DNA from 3 places in the Parasphingorhabdus pacifica genome. Region 1 is predicted to be linked to each of the others. Evidence: riboswitches for the same ligand, from Rfam matches in the RefSeq annotation. Region 1 holds a riboswitch; each other region holds the start of a gene.
The links. A riboswitch is a leader RNA that binds a small molecule or an ion and turns the genes downstream of it on or off. The one in region 1 is predicted to bind glycine.
Positions count from the first base shown of each region.

Region 2: another riboswitch for glycine. It lies ahead of gcvH (glycine cleavage system protein GcvH); the one in region 1 lies ahead of gcvP (aminomethyl-transferring glycine dehydrogenase).
Region 3: another riboswitch for glycine. It lies ahead of gcvT (glycine cleavage system aminomethyltransferase GcvT); the one in region 1 lies ahead of gcvP (aminomethyl-transferring glycine dehydrogenase).

Region 1 covers NZ_BAAGYS010000008.1:396,533-398,791, forward strand. The annotation lists gene ACYVAN_RS13480 (MerR family transcriptional regulator) at 348-893, shown strand; glycine riboswitch at 986-1,091, shown strand; gene gcvP (aminomethyl-transferring glycine dehydrogenase) at 1,269-2,259, shown strand, end outside.
Region 2 covers NZ_BAAGYS010000002.1:538,609-540,867, forward strand. The annotation lists gene ACYVAN_RS02485 (L-serine ammonia-lyase) at 1-593, opposite strand, end outside; gene gcvH (glycine cleavage system protein GcvH) at 621-995, opposite strand; glycine riboswitch at 1,145-1,236, opposite strand; gene ACYVAN_RS02495 (PucR family transcriptional regulator) at 1,344-2,259, shown strand, end outside.
Region 3 covers NZ_BAAGYS010000013.1:120,696-122,954, forward strand. The annotation lists gene ACYVAN_RS20140 (TetR/AcrR family transcriptional regulator) at 1-584, shown strand, start outside; glycine riboswitch at 714-809, shown strand; glycine riboswitch at 811-913, shown strand; gene gcvT (glycine cleavage system aminomethyltransferase GcvT) at 1,027-2,130, shown strand; partial or broken gene ACYVAN_RS20150 (serine hydroxymethyltransferase) at 2,183-2,259, shown strand, end outside.

The DNA.
Region 1 (2,259 bases):
CCGGTGCCGGTGCCGGTGCCGGTGAGCCGTCCGATCGATCCGCCCGGGCGGAGTTCGAGCGTGGGTCGTCCGGCGGACTCGTCCGGGCCGAGTAGAGCCGTTCGGCGGGGCGAGCGGCGCAGGCTGATTCGCCCGAGTTGTCGGTTCGGGTGCGTTGCGGTACGGGCCCCCGCGCGTCGCGTTGACCTGTCCGCGGGCCGGGCTTACCGTCGAATCACGCGAATTGCCCTGGTGTGATTTTCCAGGTCCGTTGTTCGCGGCCCTGGATCGTGTCGGTTCGGGCCCTGGTGGGCTCCGGCAGTCATGCCGGACGAGGGGAGGCAGGCGTGGTCGAGGAAGCACCGAGGGTGGAAGCCACTGCAGAGCAGGGAGAACTGTTTCCGGACGCTTCGCAACCGGACGAGCTTGTCGGGTATCGGGGTCCTGCGGCCTGTCAGATCGCCGGGATCACCTACCGCCAGCTGGACTACTGGGCGCGTACGAAGCTGGTCGGCCCGTCCATAAAGGGTGCGGAGGGTTCCGGCTCGCAGCGGCTCTACTCGTTCAAGGACATTCTGGTGCTCAAGGTTGTCAAACGACTCCTCGACACCGGGGTTTCGTTGCACAACATCCGGGTAGCGGTGGAGCATTTGCGGTGTAGGGGTGTGCAGGACCTCGCCAGGATAACGCTGTTCAGCGACGGGACCACAGTTTACGAGTGCACCTCTGCGGAGGAGGTGGTCGATCTGCTCCAGGGTGGCCAGGGAGTGTTCGGGATCGCGGTCAGCGGTGCCATGCGAGAGATCAGTGGAACGATCCACGAGTTCCCGGCCGAGCGCGCCGACGGTGCCGCGCCGCTCGCGCCGGTTGACGATGAACTGTCCCGTCGCAGGCGTGACCGCCAGACAGGGTGACGGTCGAGAGCGGGTCGCATCCAGTTTTGTGGGATCAGCTCACATTTGCGGGATGAATTCGTAGCTCTATCGGGTAGGCTTCGCCGCATCGTCGACCCCGTGCGGGAGAGACCGTCCGCGATCGAGAGGTCGTGGGCGGCGCCGAAGGAGCAACTTCTCCCCGACAACCTCTCAGGCCAGCTGGACCGTACGGGCGAGATACCTCTGGAAAGAGGGTTCACCACAGCTGTGGTGGTCCCCGCCGACGGTGCAAGCCGGGTGATATGGCCGGCGAAGCTCTCAGGCGTTCGTTTCGCGGACACAGACAGAGGGGGAGACGCAACACTGAAGTGTGTTGCCGCCCCCTTTTTCAGCCGCGATGTTGGAGGTTCGGCGATGGCCGTTTCCCACGACCGTGTTCCCCTGGCCGAGCTGGAGCGCGGTACCCCGTTTGCGGACCGTCACATCGGCCCGTCACCCACCGAGCTCTCCCGGATGCTCGACGTCGTCGGCGTCGGTGACCTGGAGGAGCTGGGTGACCGCGCCGTGCCGGAGGGTATCCGCGAGGGTGACCTGAAGCTCGCGCTGCCCGAACCAGCCAGCGAAGCGCAGGCCCTGCGGGAGCTGCGCGAGTTGGCCGATCGGTGCAGCCCGCAAGCGGAGATGATCGGACTCGGGTACTACCCGACGGTCACTCCTCCCGTGATCCGTAGGAATGTTCTCGAAGACCCCGCCTGGTACACGGCGTACACGCCCTACCAGCCGGAGATCTCCCAAGGGCGACTGGAAGCGCTGTTGAACTTCCAGACCATGGTGGCCGACCTGACCGGCGTTCCGGTCGCCAACGCCTCGATGCTGGACGAGTCCACGGCCGCCGCCGAGGGAATGACCCTGATCCGGCGAGCGGGCCGTGCCAAGTCCGCCCGGTTCGTGGTCGATGCGGACATCATGCCGCAGACCATCTCGGTGATCGAGACGCGTGCCGAACCGCTGGGCATCGAGATCGTCATCGCGGACCTGTCCAACGGCGTCGCCGGACTTCCGGAAGGGGAGTTCTTCGGTGCGCTGCTGGCGTACCCCGGTGCGTCCGGTGCGGTGCGGGACCACGAGCAGGTCATCGAGGAGGTCCACAACCGAGGTGGCAAAGCTGTGGTCAGCGCCGACCTGCTGGCACTGACGCTGCTGCGGTCGCCGGGCGAGGTGGGTGCCGACGTGGTCGTCGGCACGACTCAACGCTTCGGCGTGCCGATGGGCTTCGGTGGTCCGCACGCCGGGTACATGGCCGTCCAGAAGGGCATCGAGCGCCAGCTGCCCGGGCGTCTGGTCGGCGTGAGCGTGGACGTCGACGGAAACCAGGCGTACCGACTGGCTCTGCAGACCCGTGAAC
Region 2 (2,259 bases), on a different contig from region 1:
GCGAGCATCACCTGGCTGATCGGCGTTCCGGACTCGGTCGCCCGCAGCAGCAGCTGCTCGCCGGTGTGGAACGGGAACCGCACGGGGGTCTCGTCCGGTTTGATCCGATCGGTGCCCGCGGCTTCATCGTCCACAACGAAACCACCACCGACCGAGTAGAAATCGCTGGAGACGATCTCCGCCCCGTCCCGGCCGGTCGCGGTGAATCGCATGCCGTTGGGGTGTACCGGCAGGGACTTTCGGCGGTGCATCACCAGATCCCGATCGACCGAGAAGCGGATCTCCTGCTCACCTGCCAGGCGGAGCCTGCCGGTCGAGCGGATCTCGTCGACGCGCCCGCCGACCGCGGCCGGGTCCACGGATTCCGGCGCGTGCCCTTCCAGCCCCAGCAACACTGCTTTCGCACTACCGTGACCGTGTCCGGTGGCGCCGAGTGAACCGAAGAGTTCGGCTTTGACCCGCGCGACGCGTTCCGATGTCCCGTCGGCGCGCAGCCGGTCGACGAACATTCCGGCCGCGCGCATCGGTCCGACGGTGTGGGAGCTCGATGGGCCTATGCCCACCGAGAAAAGGTCGAAGACGCTGATCGCCATTGATCAGTCCTCCTGTGGGACCGGGGGTTACTTCGTCCCGGTCAATTCTGCGTACTGCTCGGCGCTGAGAACATCACCGGTTTCGGTGGATCGCACTTCCAGCAACCAACCGTCGCCGAACGCGTCGGAGTTGACCACCGACGGATCGTCCACAACGGATTCGTTGATGGCGGTGACCTCTCCGCTCACCGGCGCGTACAGGTCGCTGACGGACTTCGTGGATTCCAGCTCACCACAGGTCTGACCGGACTCGATCTTCTCGCCGACCTCGGGCAGCTGGACGTAGACGATGTCTCCGAGGGCCTCTGCGGCGTACGGGGTCACGCCGATGCGGACGACGTCGTCGCGCTGTTCCAGCCACTCGTGCTCTTCGGTGTACTGGAGATGCGTCGGCAGGGACATGCGGGAGGCTCCATTGCTGTCGAGGACACAGGTGTGCCCGGGATGGGTGGGCCTCCCCCTCTGTTGCGGTACCTGAGAGCTTCGCCGCCTCGTCGCGACTTGCACCGTGGGTGCGGCTCCCGACGAGGAAGCGCGCTTTCCAGAGTTGCCTCGCCCGAGCGGTCATGGGTGCCTGAGAGTTTGCGGGGAGTCTTGCTCCTTCGGCGCCCTGACTGGTCAGGGTCTCTCCCGCCCGGGTTCTGCGGCCGGTATGCGATTGTTCGTGTGTTCAGCAACGATAAACGCGACAGCCGCGGTGTCAATCCCACGGTGCACGTTCTCGGCGGCTTCGCATCTGGGAGAACGACGATGCTCGATGTCCACGCACTGGCCGACCGGGTGGGGCCCACACTACTGCGGGTGGTGGTCGCTCCCGAGGAGACCGGTTGCGTCGGGGACGTCGTCATCACAGAACCTGGTCATATACCCAAGGTCGCGCAGGGAGACCTCGTTCTCGGGGTCGCGGTGACCAATGCGCAGGAAGCCGTCGATTTGGCGCGCGGTTGCGGTGCGGATCATGCCGCTGCGGTGTTGCTCAAACCACCGTTGGCCACCGACGAGACGGTGGTCACAGCAGCAGTGGAGACGGGAATCACTCTCGTCGAGGTGCGTTCGGGAACGGCTTGGGCCCAGTTGGTGTGGTTGATCAGAGCGGCGCTGACGGGCACAGGCTCGGATGGTTCCGAACAACGCAGTCCCGCACATCCCGGGTTGAGCGATCTGTTCCGGCTGGCCGATGCCGCCGCCGATGTGGTCGACGCGCCGGTGACGATCGAGGACGCGCGGTCGCAGGTGCTCGCGTATTCGGCGCGGCAGGACCTCACCGACCCGGCACGGGTGTCGACGATCATGGGGCGCAGGCAGCCGGACGACGTGCTCGCCAAGTTCCGGGAGCGCGGCACTTTCCGCGAGCTGGTTCGGGGCAGTTCGGCGGTTTTCGTGCCTGCCCAGCAGGACGGCACGCTGCCCAGACTGGTGGTGCCGATCCGGATGGGTGGTGAACTGCTCGGTTCGTTGTGGGCGGTGGTGCCCGGAGAGGTGTCCGAGCAGCGGGCTACCGCGTTCGCCGATACCGCGCCCTTGGTCGCGCTGCAGCTCCTTCGGTGGCGGGCGGTGGCCGACGCTGCTCGCCAGCGTTCGGCCGAGCTGGTGCACCGAGTACTCGATGGTGCGGATGGGTGGCGGGCCGCTGCGAAGGAACTGGCCGTGTCCAACGAGCAACATC
Region 3 (2,259 bases), on a different contig from region 1:
TGGAAGCGCTGTCGATGCGCAGGCTCGCCGATGCGCTCGGGGTCAAGGCGGCCTCGCTGTACAACCACGTCGCCACCAAGGACGCCCTGCTGCAGGAGATAGCCGACTCGGTGATGGCCGACGTCGACGTATCCGGTTTCGACGTCGACTGGCACACCGGCCTGATCACTTGGGCTCGCTCGTACCGCGCGGCGCTGGCCGCCCATCCGAACCTGGTGCCGTTCATGGCCTCCGGCCCCGCGCGCCGCGAGACCGCACTCAGCCGCGCCGACGCCGTCCACGGTGGCCTCGTGCGCGCGGGATGGCCGCAGCGCTACGCCACCATGATCGGCGCCTCCACGAAGTACCTCGTGGTGGGTGCCGCGATGGCCTCGTTCTCCCGCGGGTTCGTCGAGGACGCCGAGATCTACGACGAGCGGTTCCCCAACCTCGGCCGGGCGCACCTGCTCGCCCGGCACGCCACCGAAATAGACCAGGACAGCTTCGAGCTCGCCCTCGCCTCCCTCGTCGACGGCCTGCACCACCTGCACGCCGCCCTCACCAACCCCAGCGACACCACCGACCCCACCCCCGACAGCCCCTGACCCATGCGCAGGGGCGCGCACATTTCAACCCGAGTGAGACCACTCTCGCGTCCGGTTGACTCCGGTGAGTCCCCTCCGTAGCGTCCTGGCCGCGAGATCGTGCAGCTCGACAACAGAAGATCGCGCCAACGACACCGTGCGGGAGAGACTTCGTCCAAGGAGACGGAGCGCCGAAGGAGCAATACTCCCCAACAAACTCTCAGGCTCAGTCACCGCACGGACCAGGCGAACTAACGGAGAAAAGCAGGAGCGTCAGTGCTCCTCGCCCACGGTGCAAGCCGCGTCCGGCGACGCGGCGAAACTCTCAGGCCAATGACTCCGGGGAGACTCTGGCCAGCGCACGCCCGCGCCGTCGCCGTCGAAGAGTCCCGGATATGGTTACCGCAGTGAGCTGACCGGCCCATCGAATGCCGACCGGTGCCCACAAGGAGGAGTTTCCGCAATGTCGTCGCCCCGCAAAACCCCGTTGCACGACATCCACGAGAAGCTAGGCGCGCATTTCACCGAGTTCGCCGGTTGGCAGATGCCACTGCGGTACTCGGGTGACACCGCCGAGCACAACGCGGTCCGGAACAGCGCCGGACTGTTCGACCTGACCCACATGGGTGAGATCCGGATCAGCGGTCCGCAGGCCGCCGAAGCACTGGACTACGCCCTGCTGGTCAACGCCTCGGCGATCACCACCGGCCGGGCCCGCTACACCATGATCTGCAATGCCGACGGCGGTGTGATCGACGACCTCATCGTCTACCGGCTCCAGGACCGGGAATTCCTGATCGTGGCCAACGCTGCGAACGCCGCCGTCGTCTCGGCCGAAGTGGCCGAGCGCGTCACCGGATTCGACGCGATCCACGAGGACGTCTCCGATGAGTACGCGCTGATCGCCATCCAGGGGCCGAATGCCGTCGCGATCCTCGAACCGCTGACCGACACCGACCTCAGCGGGGTGAAGTACTTCGCGGGCTACCCGAGCCGCGTCGCGGGCAAGGACATACTACTCGCCCGCACCGGTTACACCGGCGAAGACGGATTCGAGCTGTTCACGTCCCTCGAGGACGCTCCCGCCGTGTGGGAAGCCCTGTTCGAGTCGGGCGAGGCGCACGACCTCAAGCCCACTGGGCTCTCCTGCCGCGACACCCTCCGCCTCGAATCGGCCATGCCGCTGTACGGCAACGAGCTGTCTACCGACTCCACCCCGTTCCACGCCAACCTGGGCCGGGTCGTCAAGCTCGACAAACCTTCGGACTTCGTCGGCAAGGCCGCGTTGGCCGCCGCCGCGGAGACGCCGACCGAGCGCACTCTGGTCGGCCTCCGCACCGATCAGCGCCGCGCACCTCGCCACGGCTACCGCGTGCTCGACGCCGAAGGCAACGAGGTCGGCGCCGTGACCAGCGGAGCTCCGTCCCCGACACTCGGACACCCGGTCGCAATGGCTTACGTCGATCGCGCGCACAGCCGGCCGGGTACCGCATTGCAGGTCGACATCCGTGGCAAAGCCGCCCCGGTAGAGGTCGTCGAGCTGCCGTTCTATCGCCGCAGCGCCTGATCGCGCCGGCAACCGTTTCCATCCGTCGATGATCGAACCAGGAGGCAACACCATGTCGACATCGGACCTGTTCAACAGCCAGCTTGCTGCAGTGGATCCCGAGGTAGCTTCGGCGGTTGGTGCCGAGCT